Regions from separate parts of the Faecalibacterium sp. AF10-46 genome, predicted to be linked through region 1. Evidence: a T-box and tRNA genes for the amino acid it is inferred to sense, from the RefSeq annotation. Region 1 holds a T-box; the other holds one or more tRNA genes.
The links. A T-box is a leader RNA that pairs with one kind of tRNA and senses whether it is charged. The one in region 1 lies ahead of pheS (phenylalanine--tRNA ligase subunit alpha), so its partner is inferred to be a tRNA-Phe.
Positions count from the first base shown of each region.

Region 2: it has a tRNA-Phe gene. The T-box ahead of pheS (phenylalanine--tRNA ligase subunit alpha) is inferred to sense a tRNA for this amino acid. The anticodon was not compared.

Region 1 is NZ_QVGY01000004.1:464-8,453, reverse strand. It holds gene DWV57_RS05980 (MBL fold metallo-hydrolase) at 1-918, shown strand, start outside; gene DWV57_RS05975 (glucosyltransferase domain-containing protein) at 1,039-2,667, shown strand; gene DWV57_RS05970 (glucosyltransferase domain-containing protein) at 2,699-4,384, shown strand; T-box leader at 4,507-4,745, shown strand; gene pheS (phenylalanine--tRNA ligase subunit alpha) at 4,825-5,847, shown strand; gene pheT (phenylalanine--tRNA ligase subunit beta) at 5,866-7,990, shown strand, end outside.
Region 2 is NZ_QVGY01000003.1:29,311-37,300, forward strand. It holds gene DWV57_RS04900 (InlB B-repeat-containing protein) at 1-7, opposite strand, end outside; tRNA gene DWV57_RS04905 (tRNA-Gln) at 322-395, shown strand; gene DWV57_RS04910 (D-alanyl-D-alanine carboxypeptidase) at 474-1,814, opposite strand; gene DWV57_RS04915 (metallophosphoesterase) at 1,990-2,682, shown strand; gene recG (ATP-dependent DNA helicase RecG) at 2,753-4,813, opposite strand; tRNA gene DWV57_RS04925 (tRNA-Cys) at 4,950-5,024, opposite strand; tRNA gene DWV57_RS04930 (tRNA-Gly) at 5,053-5,128, opposite strand; tRNA gene DWV57_RS04935 (tRNA-Asp) at 5,215-5,291, opposite strand; tRNA gene DWV57_RS04940 (tRNA-Gly) at 5,321-5,396, opposite strand; tRNA gene DWV57_RS04945 (tRNA-Phe) at 5,427-5,502, opposite strand; gene DWV57_RS04950 (toprim domain-containing protein) at 5,858-7,849, shown strand.

The DNA.
Region 1 (7,990 bases):
GCAAAGCTGGCGGCACTCTACCCTGAGATGCAGGTGGTGGGCAACGCCAAGACCTTTTTGTATATGGAGCAGTTCTTTGGCGCTGATGCCATTGCCAAGGAGCGCCGTGTAGTGGTGAAGGACGGCGAGAGCCTGTGCCTTGGTACCCACACCCTTACCTTTGTGTTTGCACCCATGGTGCACTGGCCGGAGGTCATGGTCAGCTATGAGAGCAGCGAGAAGGTGCTGTTCTCCGCGGATGGCTTCGGTCGCTTTGGCGCCGTGGCAAAGTTTGACGAAAAGGCCGACTGGGCCAGCGAAGCCCGCCGCTACTACCTGAACATCGTAGGCAAGTACGGCCCGCAGGTGCAGGCGCTGCTGAAAAAGGCCGCGGCTCTGGACATCCAGACCATTTGCCCGCTGCACGGCCCGGTGCTGACCGGAGATCTGGGCAAGTACCTGAACTACTACGACATCTGGTCCAGCTACAAGCCCGAGGAGCCGGAAAAGATCCTTGTGGCAAGTGCTTCCATCCACGGCCACACCCGTGCAGCAGCGCACCTCATGGCCGAAAAGCTGCGAGCAAAGGGCGCAAAGGTCGTGGAGGTGGACCTGACCCGCACGGATGTGTCCTATGCCGTCACCGAAGCCTTCCGCTGCGGAAAGATCGTGCTGGCCTGCGCCACCTACGACGGCTTCCTCTTCCCGCCGATGGAAAATCTGCTGACCCACCTCAAGACCAAGAACTTCCAGAACCGCACGGTGGGTCTGATGGAGAATGGCACATGGGCACCCATGGCCGCAAAGTTCATGCGCGCCGAGCTGGAAGGCATGAAGAACATCACGGTCTGCGAGAATGTGGTCACCATCCGCAGTGCTGCCAATGCTGCTGCCGAAGCGCAGATGGATGCACTGGCTGCAGAAATCGTGGCAAAATAAAGCACTCTGGAAAAAATACGCAAGATCCTCTGCCGACTGCCCGGCAGGGGATTTTTTTATTGAACCATGTGGAAGAGTTTGATATACTGAAAAGCAGAAGTTTATGGATGGAGGAATATCATGTCTGTAAAAATAAAAGCAGATATCAGACACTGGCTGCGGGAGTTGGATAAGAAATATTTCTGTGTGATGCTGGGCTTTGCGGTGATGGTCTATTTTCCGCTGATCAGTTTGAAGCTGACGAACACAGTGGATGGTCTGTGGACAACGGCTGAGTACATGGCGGGAGCATGGGAGCTTTCCAATGGGCGATGGTTCTGGCTGGTGACCAGTTTTCTGCGTTTCAGTCTGCAGCTAGAACCCATCAATGCGGTGGTGTGCTTGGTGCTGGTTTCTCTTGGCGTTACAAAACTTCATATGACCTTTAAAACTGTGCACGAAAGGAGGACATCTTGCCTTGACTGGCTCGCAGGATTATGCTATTTGGCTAATACCGTGATCGGGTGTTACCTCTCGTTTGCACATCAATCGGTCGAGTTTGGTTTGGCATTTTATTTGTCGGTGCTGGCAGCGGTCTGTGTGATCAGAAGCCGCAGCATTGCGGCAGGCGTTGCGCAGGGAGCATTTTTACTTGCGTTGAGTCTTGGACTCTATCAGACAGACCTTGCTTGCTTCTGCATGGTGCTGCTGGCGTGGTTTCTGGTGCTGTTGTTCCGAGGTGAAGAAGGGATAAAGCTCCGGTACTATATCACAAAATGTCTGGGCAGTGCAGTGTGCGGCGCGGCGCTGTACTGGGGAACATTGCAGATTATTCTGAAGATTTCAGGTGTTGCAATGACGAATTATCAAGGCGGAGCTTCTACCTCGCCGCTGAATATGCTAAAAAGCCTGCCGCAGAGTATTGTAAAATGCTATGCCCAATTCTGGGACTACTTCTTTGGTGATACAGTACGCCATAATGTGCTGCAAAGCTTCGGGGTACTGTATGCGCTGGCGTTCCTTGTCGTGGGTGCAGCGCTTGTACGTCGGTTGGCAGTTGTTCTGCGCAGAAAGGATGCAGAAACGGCGTTTTACGCAGTGGCTGCGGTGCTGGTGATGCCGCTTGCCAGCGTGATCTTTCTGCTGGCAGCATCACAGGCGACGTTTTATATCCCAATGGCCGGAGGAACTGCGCTGTTCTTCCCGGTGTGCTTCTGGCTGTTAGATGCTGCCCAGCCTGCATCTAACACAGAAACCTCAGGCAAAAACAAAGCTGGCAAGGTGGAAAAGGCTGCGCTTCTGCTGGCTGCGGCAGGCATTCTTTATGGCAGTGTCTTTATGTCGGCTATCGATCAGCAGGCGATGTATGAGGGACGCAAGGCAACAAAACAAATCGCGGACCTTGTGGCCGGTGAGCTGGTGGCAGAGGGCTATTATGATTTGCCGGAAAAACTGCCAGTGATGCTGGTAGGCCGCCCCAGTGCAAGCCCGCTGTTCCGGACACACGTCATCTATTGGGATGCGAACGACTACGCACAGGTGGGCCTTTTCGAAAAAGAAAATGCCGCCACAATGCGCTATTCATGGAATGCGGTGTTTCGTGACCTCACACCGATGCAGTTGGAGCTGTGCAGTGATGAGGTATATGACGAACTGATCCGGACAGAAGAAATCAAACGGATGCCGACATTCCCTGAGAAAGGCTCCATGCAGGAAATGGACGGCGTATATGTGATCAAAATTTCAGAGGATTATCTGATTGATGAATAACAAATGAGCCTGAGAACACAAAACAGGACAGATGGAGAAAATAACGATGAAAGAAAAAATCGATGTACAGAAACCGGACGACCTTGGGCTGGATATATCGGATCTAAGATATTTTCTGGTGATGCTGCTGTTTTCGGCGGTAGTGTTTTTCCTGCTGATCAGCCAGCGGCTGACCAATACATTTGACGGATTGTGGAACAATACATGGTTCTTCGGCGGCTATTGGCAGGTAGTCACGGGCCGATGGCTCTGGCCGGTGATCGATGCGCTGCGGTTTGGCATCCAGACGGAACCTTTCAATTCATTGCTGACGCTTTCCATATCGGCGCTGGCTGTTACCCTGCTTCGGAAGTTTTTTACAGAGAAGGATTCTGTCGTGACCTATCTGGCGGGTATGGCTGTTCTGGCCAGCACGGTCACTGGAATACAGCTGTCATATCGGTTTCAGTCGCCGGTGTTTGGCTGCTCTTTTTTGTTTTCTGTTCTGGCGGCAGAGCGTGTGGTTCGTGCCGCAGATTTTAGAAAAGCGGTCGTACAGGGAGCACTGCTTCTGGTCATGAGCCTTGCGTGCTATCAGACGAGCCTTGATAACTTTTGTCTGCTCCTGCTGACATATCTTCTGCTGCTTCTGTTCCGCAATGTGGACAGAGAAAAGGTCCATGCCCACATTGGAAGAAGTCTTTGCAGCGCAGCTGCAGGAATGGTTTTGTATTTCCTGCTCACAAAGCTGATCGTATGGGCATGTGGATGGCAGATGGCAAGTTATAATGGAGGAGCGGATGTTTCGGTACTTTCTATACTGAAAAATCTGCCCAATGCCATTGCAGAGACCTACCAACTGTTTGGAGCTTACTTTTTTCAGAATTACTATCGGCATAACATTCTGCAGCCGGTGGGCTTTTTCGTTTTGGTATTTCTGGCGCTGAGCATCGGACTGCTGAACCGCTTCAGAAAAATGCTTCACCGGAAAAATTGGGAATATATCCTTCTGGGAGTGGCAGCGCTGATCGTTTTGCCCATCATGTGCAATGCCATCATGCTGATCACAAGCGAGGCGGTCTGGCTTTTGCAGATGGGCGAAGGATTGAATCTGTTCGTGCCGGTATGTCTGCTGCTGCTTGAAGGGACGCGCACAAATCAGCCTATGGTAAAAAAGTATGTACGTGCTGCCCGGACAGGGGCTGTAGTACTTGCGGTTTTGGTCGTCTATGGCAATGTCTGCTCTGCCGTGATCGATCAGGAAGCTATGTATGAGGGAAGGAAAACACTCAAGAGCATGTCGGATCACATCGCGGACGACCTGATGAGCAGCGGATATTTTGACGATAACGAGCAGCTGCCGGTACTGTTTGTGGGCAGACCCAGCTCGAACTCCAGTTTTATGAAGAGGGAGTATTACCTCTATGCAAATCCGTATGCGCAGATGGGCCGCTTCTGGCTGAACGATTACTCGGCCAGAGCGTCTTGGAAAGCGGTTTTCAGGGATATTACTCCGGCAAAACTCAAGCATTGCTCGGTGGAACAGTACGGAGAACTGTACAGCAGAACAGAGCTGGAACAGATGTCAGTCTATCCGCAGGAAGGATATATCCAGCAGATCGACGGTGTGGTCGTGGTAAAAATTTCAGATGATTACAAAGTTGATAAAGAGTTTGCGCCACTGATCGACCTGAGAGAATTGTTTCAGCTCATAATGGATGACATAAACGATTCATAATGGCTGCGGCTTTGTGAAAAAACCTCCACCGAACGCGATTTTTGCGGAAAGTGACTGCACAGCCCTTGCAAACTGTCCCGAAATGTGGTAACATAGCTCTTGGTTATAAAACCTGAATACTCCCAAACGCAGCGACGGAGAGAGTAGGTCTGTACCGCACGGCAAAGAGAGAAGCTTCACCGGCTGAAAGGGCTTCCGTGTGCGGGCTGGCTGAAGTTCGCTCCTGAGCGGTCTGTGCGAAACAGCAGTAGTACAGAACGGCCACGCCCCGTTACGGCGTTCTGAGAGCCGCCCGGCATCTGTGCACGGGTGGAAACCGGGTGGTACCGCGGAGCTAAGAATCAACAGCTTCGTCCCTTTTGCCTGAGAAATCGGGCAGGGGACGGAGCTTTTTTGTTGCACTCCGCTCATCAACACGAAGAATAAAGGAGAGAACATCCATGCAAGCAATGATCGACGAGCTGGCAAAACAGGCCGCTGAAAGCCTTGGTCAGGTGTCCGGCAAGGAAACGCTGGCCTCCTTCTGGCAGGAGTACCTCAGCAAAAACGGCAAGATCCCTGCCCTGATGAAGAACCTGCGCACCGTTGCGCCGGAAGAGCGCCCCGCTATGGGCAAGATCATCAATGAACTCAAGGCAAAGGTTCAGGCAGATTACGACGCTGCTGCAGAACAGGTGAAGCAGGCAGAGCTTGCTGCCCGCAATGCTGCGGAGACGGTGGATATTACCCTGCCCGCCAAGACCCGCTCTGTGGGCGGCCTGCACCCGCTGACCCTGATCACCAACCAGATCATCGACGTGTTCTCCGGCATGGGCTTTTCGGTGGGCACCTTCCCGGAGATCGAGGACGATGACCACAACTTCACCCGCCTGAACGTGCCCAAGGATCACCCGGCACGCGACATGCAGGACACCTTCTACCTGTCGGAGGAGTTCCTGTTGCGTACCCAGACTTCCGGCGGCCAGATCCGCACCATGGACGTTCAGAAGCCGCCTATCAAGATCCTGATGCCCGGCCGTGTGTTCCGCTCCGACTCGGACGCTACCCACAGCCCCATGTTCCACCAGATGGAAGGTCTGGTCGTGGACAAGGGCATCACCCTGGGCGACCTGCAGGGTGCCCTGAACACCTTCGTGCAGAAACTGTTCGGTGCCGACACCCGCACCCGCCTGCGTCCCTCCTACTTCCCGTTCACCGAGCCCAGCGTGGAGGTGGACGTGAGCTGCTTCGAGTGCCACGGCAAGGGCTGCCCGCTGTGCAAGCACACCGGCTGGATCGAGGTGCTGGGCGGCGGTGTCGTCAACCGCAAGGTGCTGGAGAACTGCAATATCGACCCGGACGAGTATTCCGGCTTCGCCTTCGGCATCGGCATCGAGCGTATCGCCATGCTGAAGTATGGCATCAACAACATCGGCCTGATGTTCGAGAACAACCTGCAGTTCCTCAAGCAGTTCCACGAATAAGAGGGGAGAGAAGAGACAATGAAAGTACCTTTCAGCTGGTTAAAAGAATTTGTAGATATCGACGTTACTGCGCAGGAACTGGAAGAAAAGCTCTTCTCCTGCGGCTTTGAGGTCGAAGAGCTGATCCCGCTGGATGCCGGCATCAGCAAGGTGGTCGTCGGCAAGATCGTGGAGATGGAAAAGCAGGAGGGCACCCACCTGACCAAGTGTGTGGTGGACTGCGGCGACTACGGCCACGACATCCGCATCAGCACCGGTGCCGCCAACATGAAGCTGGGCGACTGCGTGCCCGCTGCTCTGGATGGCTCCACCCTGCCCGGCGGCATCAAGATCAAGGCCCGCAAGATGCAGGGCGTGGAGTCCAACGGTATGCTGTGCTCCGGCGAAGAGCTGGGCCTGAACGACGACCTGTTCCCAGGCTCTGAGGTCTACGGCCTGCTCATCCTGCCCGAGGATTCTGTCCCCGGCACCGACATTGCTCCCGTGGTGGGTCTGGACGACTATATCTTTGATATCTCCATCACCGCCAACCGCCCGGACTGCCAGTCTGTTCTGGGCATCGCCCGCGAGGTGGCTGCCGTTTTGGGCAAGCCCCTGCACATGCCTGCCATGGACTACAAGACCGTCTGCGAGCCGGATGCGCCCATCACCGTCAAGGTGGAGGCACCGGACCTGTGCCCCCGCTACATGGCACACTATGTGCGCAACATCCGCATGGGCGAGTCTCCCCGCTGGATGAAGCGCCATCTGGCTCTGTGCGGCCTGCGCTCCATCAGCAATGTGGTGGATATCACCAACCACACCCTGCTGGAAATGGGTCAGCCCATGCACGCCTTTGATCTGAACAAGGTCGCCGGCCGCACCATCGATGTGCGCCGCGCCCATGCGGGCGAAAAGATCGTCACGCTGGATGAGAAGGAGTTCACTCTGAACCCCAACAATCTGGTCATCTGCGATGCCGAAAAGCCGGTGGCACTTGCCGGCATCATGGGCGGCGCAAACTCCGGCATGGACGAGAACACCACCAGCCTGCTGTTTGAGTGCGCCACCTTCGCCCGTGACTGCGTGCGTAAGACCAGCCGCGCATTGGGCCAGAACAGCGACTCTTCTGCCCGCTACGAGAAGGGCGTGGACCGTCACTCTCCCGAACTGGGCCTTGCCCGTGCCCTGCACCTGATCCAGGAGCTGGACTGCGGCGACATCACCACGCTGGAATATGACCTGACCGATGGCCGCCCGATGGAGCGCAAGCACATCGTTACCACTCCGGCTAAGATCTGCGGCGTGCTGGGCATCACCGTGCCGGATCAGACCATGATCGACATTCTGCAGCGTCTGGAGTTCACGGTGGATGTACAGGCCGATGGAAGCTGGGACGTGTCCGCACCCCTGTACCGCGAGGACGTGGAGAGCTTCCCGGATCTGGCCGAGGAGGTCATCCGTGAGTACGGCTACGACCACATTGTGCCCACCTTCCTGAACACCGCCTCCGTTACAAACGGTGGTCTGAACTATGACCAGAAGCAGCAGCTCAAGACCAAGCGTCTGCTGGCCGCACAGGGCTTCTATGAGGCCTCCACGCTGGCCTTCTACTCCAACGCAGAACTGGATATGCTGCACATCCCGGCGGACGATGCTGCCCGCAAGGCCATCCACATCCTGAACCCCATCAGTGAGAATCTGTCCATTATGCGCACCCTGCTGGCTCCCTCCATGCTGAACGTCATTGTGGACAATCTCAAGAAGGGCAACACGGAAGGCCGTCTGTTCGAGATGGCACCGGTGTATCTTGCCAAGGAACTGCCCATCAATGAGCATCCGCACGAGCGTCAGACCCTGTGCATCGGCGCATTCGGCCCTGAAGAAGATTTCTTCACCGTCAAGGGTGCACTGGAAGCACTGGCAGCCGGCTTTGGCCTGAGCTTTGATTATAAGCGCGAGACAACCCCGTGGCTGCACCCCGGCATCAGCGCCGCTGTTTACTGTGGCGACAAGCGTCTGGGCGTGTTCGGCAAGCTGTCCAACGAGATCAACGGCGAGCTGGAAATTGCAAAGGATCAGAAGGACAACCAGAATATCTATCTGGGTGAACTGGACTACGAGGCTCTGATGTCCTGCGTGGACGGTGAGCTGCGCTATCAGC
Region 2 (7,990 bases), on a different contig from region 1:
TTTTCATATGACTCCTCGCTTTCCTGACGAATTGGGATGTGGTGCCTGCCGGGAACGGAAACACCAGAACAGACCTCGATGTCCCCGCCATGAGGCAGTAGACGAAAAAGCCGGGAAGAGGAGGTTTATTCAATCCTATATTTACCACATATAATGCAACAAAAGTGCAACAAAATGGGCGTATTTTGTTGCTATGATGAAAAAAATTGGTTTTTCACAAATTGCAGGCTGCAAAAGGCATCACAGAGCCGCCGCAAAAGCGGAAAAGTGGAACCTTCCCCTTGTGGAAAAACAAAGAATATGGTATAATATCTTGCATGATGCGCCATCGCCAAGCGGTAAGGCAGGGGACTTTGACTCCCCCATCGTAGGTTCGACTCCTGCTGGCGCAACCAAAAGCCCCGTCATCCTGAAAAGGCTGACGGGGCTTTTTGCGTCACTTTTCCACAAAATGCGGCTGAACGGTACAAAGCTCAGCGGCGGCGGATCTTTCTGGTGGGCTTGCGGCGGTTCCAGTTGTTCAAAAGGACCCACGCAAGGTAGATAATGATGGAAATAATACTCAATGTTATTACAACTTTGAGGTACAGACTGCCTAAGAATTCCTGAAAACGCGCCACAGTGAACAGCAGCGGGTTGCGGCTGACATCCTGCCCGGCGATCAGGTCCACCACGCCAATGGTCTCACCGGCAAGCTTCAGCTCCACGGTGCCCACCACATCGCCCTGCTGGACGGGGGCACACACGTGATCCGGCAGGTGGAAATATTTCTGGGTCACGCTGCCGTCGCCGGTGGAGGGCAGCAGGGTCATCATGCTGTCGGCGGGATACAGCTGCAGGGAGCTGGTATCGGAGGAATACTTCACCGGGATCTCAGCCAGCGTAAGGTCGGTATCCAGCGCGGCCTGAATGGAAAAGCTGTCGAACACCCAGTCCATCAGCTTCACGGTCTCGCACAGGGCCGGGCGGCGATTGGCGTAGCCGAAATCGTCGCAGGTGTCCGGGCTTTGCATCACGCAGAAAATATAGGTGGCACCATCCTTATTGGCCCATGAAACATAGCTCTGATTGCCACTGTCGTTTTTGAATGCGGTCACATCGCACATGCCGCCCTGCATGGCGCTGCGGTAGTATTTGCCGCCGCTGGATTTGCTCAGCGCGGCGTTCTGGCTGACCAGAACAGACGAAGAACGGTGTTTTTCTTTGGCGGGCATGGTAAAGCTGGGCGCACCGGAAACCTCCACAAAGGCATCAAAGCTCATCAGATAGCGCAGGATCAGGTACATATCCACGGCACAGGTCACGTTGCCGCTGTCGATGCCGCAGGCATCCGTCCATGTGCTGCCGGTGGTGCCGATGCGCTGGGACAGGGTGTTCATCTGGCTCACCCAGCCCGCGAGGTCGCCGCCGGAAAGGGCATAGGCAAGGCCCATGGCGGCTTCGTTGGCGTTGCGGGTCAGCATGGCGTACATGGCTTCGCGGTAGGTAAAGGTCTCGTTGGAGCGCATATCGGCGTTGTTGGTGTTATAAACGTAATCCGAGATGGCAAAGGGCATCTGGAAGGTGTCGTCCAGATGGTCGGCATAGTTGGTCAGCAGCAGGGCGATGGTCATGTACTTTGTCAGACCACCGGCGGATACCTGCTTTGTGCTGTCCTTATCATAGACGATGATATTGGTATCGGTGTTGACGATATAGGCACTCTGTGCCTGCACCTGATAGACCGGGGTGGGGTCGAACATAGCCCCGGCGGGCAGCACAAGGCAGCTGAACAGGACAGCGAACGACAAAACCAGCGCAAAAATACGTTTCATGTGGACAATTCCTTTAAAAAGCGATAATATAAAACAACAGGCAGCACGGCACAAGCGCCGTGCGCCGGATAAGAACGAGATCACAGCGGAAGGCTGTATTCTTTATAATAACAGGTTTGGCGGGGTGTGACAAGGCTTATTGTGCCGATTTCACATCCGGTCAGGGAGGACAGGAATGGTATATCTGACAGGGGACACCCACGGCGACATCGACCGCTTCAAGCACGGCAAGCTGCGCTGGCTGGGCAAACGGGATACCGTGGTGGTACTGGGCGACTTTGGCTTTGTGTGGGACGACAGCAAGGAGGAACAGAAAAAGCTGGATTGGCTGCGCAAGCGCCCGTATACCCTGCTGTTTCTGGACGGCAGCCACGAAAACTACGACCTTTTAAAGCAGTATCCCACCGAGGAACGCTTTGGCGGCAAGGTGCAGGCACTGGGTGGCAATGTGTACCATGTGTGCCGCGGCAGTGTGCTGGAATTGGAGAATAAAAAATACCTGTGCTTTGGCGGTGCGGAAAGCCAGGATGTGGAGGATCGGGAACCCGGCGTGAACTGGTGGAGGGAAGAAATGCCTTCGGAGGAGGAATACGCCTTTTGTGAGGAGAACCTTGCAGCGTGCGATTACAAAGTGGATTATGTGCTGACCCACGATGCGCCAAGCAGATTTTTGGATTTTACCGCCCTTGCCAGCGGCGAGACCAACCAGCTGCACAGTTTTCTGGATAAAATTTTGTTGAAGCTGACTTACGACAAGTGGTTTTTTGGCTGCTACCATAAGGATACCCAGCTTTCCACCAAAAGCCGCTGCGTATTCTGCGATGTGATAAGCATGGGCGAACGGCACGCAAAGCGTTCTGTTCGATAACAGGGGCCGCTGCACCAGCCGTGCAGCGGCTTTTGCATTTGCTGCTGCTTGTGCGCAAAAAACCTCCGGATCAGTTCATGGCTCCGGCTTTCTCGAACATCTGCTGCACCTGCTGTTCCAGCAGTGCGTGCTCCGGCGCTTCCAGCAGCGGGTCGTCGGCCAGCATGGCAACGGCTTCCGCCTGCGCAGCGTGCAGGGTGCGGGTGTCGTTCATCAGGTCGGCGATCTGCAGGGTGGGCAGGCCGTGCTGGCGGCTGCCGAAAAAGTCGCCGGGGCCGCGGGTCTCCAGATCGTACTGCGCCACCGCAAAGCCGTCCGTGGTGCTGCACAAAAATTTCAGCCGCTTTTGTACGTTTTCGCTTTGGTTGTCGCTGACAAGGAAGCACCAGCTCTCCGCTGCACCGCGTCCCACGCGGCCGCGCAGCTGGTGCAGAGCGCTCAGACCGTAGCGCTCTGCGTTTTCGATCACCATTACGCTGGCATTGGGCACGTCCACGCCCACCTCAATGACGGTGGTGGACACCAGTGCGTCCAGCCGTCCGGCTTTGAAGTCCTCCATCACGGCAGCTTTCTCCTTGGGCTTGAGCTTGCCGTGCATCAGGCCTACCCGGCGCTCCGGCAGCAGGGCTTTGGCAATGTCCTCGTAGTAGCTCTTGACGGCGTTCAGCCCGCCGTCCGGTGTGTTCTCGATGGCAGGGCAGACCAGATACACCTGCCGTCCGCGCCCGATCTCCTGATCGAGAAAATGGTAGAGGTCGCGCCGCTTTTGGCCGGTGATGCACCGGGTCTTGACCGGTGTGCGGCCCGGCGGCAGCTCGTCCAGAATGGAGATGTCCAAATCGCCGTAGATGAGCAGGCCCAGCGTGCGGGGAATGGGCGTTGCGCTCATCACCAGCAGGTGCGGATTCGCGGCCTTTTCGGCCAGCATTCCGCGCTGCCGTACCCCAAAGCGGTGCTGCTCGTCGATCACGGCAAGACCAAGCCGGGCAAATTCTACGCCTTCGCTGAGGATGGCGTGGGTGCCCACCACAAGGTCGGCTTCGTCGTTCCGGATGGCGGCAAGGGTGGTGCGGCGTGCAGCGGCCTTCATGCCGCCGGTCAGCAGGGCCACCCGCATCCCGAAGGGGGCAAGCATCCGGTTCAGGCCTTCGGCGTGCTGGGTGGCCAGAATTTCTGTCGGGGCCAGCAGCGCGGCCTGATACCCCGCTCGGATGCAGGCCCAGATGGCAGCAGCCGCCACCAGCGTTTTGCCGCTGCCCACATCGCCCTGCAAAAGGCGGTTCATGGAAGTCTCGCCCGCCATGTCGGCCAGAATCTCGCTCACGGCTCGGCGCTGGGCACCGGTGGGGGAGAAGGGCAGGCTGGCCCAGAACGGGGACGGGTCGGCAAGCTGCATGGGCGCACCGGTGGCAGCGGCACCCCGGTTTTTCATCCGGCCAATGCCCAGCTGCAAAACCAGAAGTTCTTCATAGATCAGCCGCCGTCGGGCTGCATAGGCCTGCTCTTCGGTGGCAGGGCAGTGGATGGCCCGCACCGCATCTGCCTTGGAGAGCAGACGGTATTTTGCCAGCATTTCCGGCGGAAGAGGGTCGGGCAGAAGTTCTGCATGGGGCAGCAGCTGCCGCACGCACTTGGCGATGGCATTGCTGGTCAGGCCCTCGGTCTGGGGGTAGACCGCTTCAAAGGGAGAAGCCTTGATCTGCTCGGCGGTGCGCACCTGCGGGTTGACCATCTGGCGGCGCAGCATCCCGCCGGTAACGATGCCCTGAAAATAATATTCCTGCCCCAGCTGCAGCTTCTGGGCGGCATAGGGATTATTGAACCATGTGATCTCCAGACTGGACACATCGTCCCCGGCAGTGATGCGCTCCATCCGCCGCCCGCCCGGCAGGATACGCCCGCCGGGTTTGGCGAACACCTCGGCCCTGACGACGCACTCCACATCGGTGGGCGCTTCGGCGATGGAATAGGGTTTGGTGAAGTCGATATATCTGCGCGGGTAGTGGCACAGCAGGTCGGCCAGCGTCACGATACCCAGCTTCTCGAACCGCTCAGCGGTCTTGGGGCCAACGCCCTTCAGGTAGCGCACCGGCGTATCCGGGGTGAGGGTGGTATGGTTTTCGGCGGGCACAGGCATCAGCTCCTTTGCAAAGTAGTATAGCCATTGTAGCACCTTCCCGTTTGCAAATCCAGCTAAACCGGCGATAATCATTCCGGGAACAACGCAAAACAAAAAATCCCGGAAGCCGAAGCTTCCGGGAATCTTTTGGAGGTGACGACCAGATTTGAACTGGTGGATGAGGGTTTTGCAGACCCTTGCCTTACCACTTGGCCACGTCACCATATTTAGGAGTGAATTTCCACTCCTGTTGGAGCGGCCGACGAGGCTCGAACTCGCTACCTCCACCTTGGCAAGGTGGCGCTCTACCAGATGAGCTACGGCCGCATATTCGGTGCATTTTACCTTGCACCCATCATTTCTGATGCCCTGAAAACAAGTTTCAAAGTAGGTGAAAGCTTACGCTTTCTTGGTGGCGACCCGGATCGGGCTCGAACCGACGACCCCCAGCGTGACAGGCTGGTGCTCTAACCAACTGAGCTACCGGGCCATATTGGAGCATCTGTTGCTACTCCGTTATGGAGCGGCGGACGAGGCTCGAACTCGCTACCTCCGCCTTGGCAAGGTGGCGCTCTACCAGATGAGCTACGGCCGCATATTGGAACCCCTGCTGGGTTTCCTTGACTGGTGCCTCCGATCGGAATCGAACCAATGACACGGGGATTTTCAGTCCCCTGCTCTACCGACTGAGCTACAGAGGCGCACCGGACGATGATTATTATACCTGAAATTTCGATTTTGTAAAGGGGTAAATCCGAATTTTTTTCAGAAAATTGAAACTTTCTTGATTTTGGTCGTTCCAGCGCGTAAAATAAGAATGACTTTTTTCAACCTGCTTTCGGCGCATCCGGCACAGGACGTGCTGTGTGCGGGCGTGCCAAACAGAAATTGACAAATTCAACAACCTATGGTTTAATGAAAATGAAATGATTCAGGCGCTTTTGCCCTTTTTCTCTGTGCATACCTATATTATAGTAAGAAAAGGGCAGAGGCGTTTTATGATTTGACTACAGACGGCCCGCTTTTTGCAAGAAAGGCCGGGCCGGGAGGAGCAGCATGGCAAAAAAACAGGAATATGGCAACGAGAGCATTACTTCTTTGAAGGGTGCCGACCGTGTGCGCAAGCGCCCGGCCGTTATCTTTGGCTCAGACGGCGTGGAGGGCTGCGCCCACTCCATCTTTGAGATCGTCTCCAACTCCATCGACGAAGCCCGCGACGGCCACGGCGATACCATCAACGTGACCCGCTGTAAGGATGGCAGCGTTATCGTTGAGGACTTTGGCCGCGGTATGCCCGTGGACTGGAACAACGGCGAGGGGCGCTACAATTGGGAGCTGCTGTTCTGCGAGATGTATGCAGGCGGCAAGTATGGCGAGGGTGAGGATAACTACGAGTTCAGCCTTGGCTTGAACGGTCTGGGCCTGTGCGCTACCCAGTATGCTTCTGCATGGATGACCGCCGATATCTACCGTGACGGATACCACTATCACCTTGATTTTAAAAAGGGCGAGAATGTGGGCGGCCTGCAGAAGGAAGCCTACAAGGGCCGCCGCACCGGCAGCATCATTCACTGGAAGCCGGACGACGAGGTGTTCACCGACATCGATGTGCCCGGCAGCTACTATAAGGATACCCTGCGCCGTCAAGCGGTGGTCAACGCAGGCCTGACCCTGAACTTTACCGATGAAAAAGAGAAAGACCCTGCCACTGGCAAGGCGTGGTACGAGAGCTGGTGCTATGAGCACGGCATCGCGGACTATGTGGCCGAGGTGGCAGGGGAGGATACCCTGACCCCGGTATTCAGCTGCGAGAGTGAGGCATCCGGCCGAGACCGCGAGGACCAGCCGGATTACAAGGTGCGCATGAGCGCGGCGTTCTGCTTCTCCAATAAGGTGCAGATGCTGGAATATTACCACAACTCTTCCTGGCTGGAGCACGGCGGCAGCCCGGAGCACGCGGTGCGCACCGCCTTTGTCTACCAGATCAACAAGTACCTGAAGGAAAAGAACCTCTATAAAAAAGGTGAGAGCGCCATCAGCTTTCAGGATGTGCAGGACTGTCTGGTGTATGTCTCGTCCAGTTTTTCCACCCGCACCAGCTACGAGAACCAGACCAAAAAGGCCATCACCAACAAATTCGTCTCGCAGGCTATGACCGACTTCCTCAAGCATTATCTGGAAGTGTATTTTCTGGAAAAGCCGGACGAGGCCCAGAAGATCTGCCAGCAGGTGCTGGTGAACAAGCAGAGCCGTGAGCATGCGGAAAAAACGCGCCAGAGCATCAAAAAAACGCTGTCCACCCAGATCGACCTTGCCAACCGTGTGCAGAAATTCGTGGACTGCCGCACCAAGGATGCATCCCGCCGCGAGCTGTATATCGTGGAGGGCGATTCCGCTATGGGTGCGGTCAAGTCCAGCCGCGACAGTGAATATCAGGCCATCATGCCCATCCGCGGCAAAATTTTAAACTGCCTGAAGGCCGACTATGCCCGCATCTTTAAATCGGATGTCATCGTGGATCTCATCAAGGTGATGGGCTGCGGCGTGGAACTGGGCGGCAAACACAACAAGGAGCTGGCCACCTTCAATCTCGATAATCTGCGGTTCAATAAAATCGTCATTTGTACCGATGCCGATGTGGACGGCTACCAGATCCGCACGCTGGTGCTCACCATGCTCTACCGCCTGACCCCGACCCTGATCGAGAAGGGCTATGTGTATATCGCAGAGTCGCCGTTGTATGAAATTACAACGAAAGACCGAACTTATTTTGCCTACACCGAGCCGGAAAAGACAGCGTTTCTGGAAGAGATCGGCGAGAAAAAATACACCATCCAGCGCTCCAAAGGCTTGGGTGAGAACGACCCAGAGATGATGTGGCTGACCACCATGAACCCGGAGAGCCGCCGTCTGATCAAGGTGATGCCCACGGATGTGGTGCAGACCGCGCAGGTGTTCGATATCCTGCTGGGTGATAACCTTGCAGGCCGCAAGGAACACATTGCGCAGCACGGCGCAGAATATCTGGACGATCTGGATGTGAGCTGATGATTTTAAATTGCCTCCGCTTGCGCTCTGGCAATGACAGAGGTAACGTTATTTTAATTTGGTGATTTGTCGCAGCCTGCGGGCTGCTCCAAATCACGTTTTCACGAAGAAAGCCCCAATGGGTCACGGCATTTTAAGGGA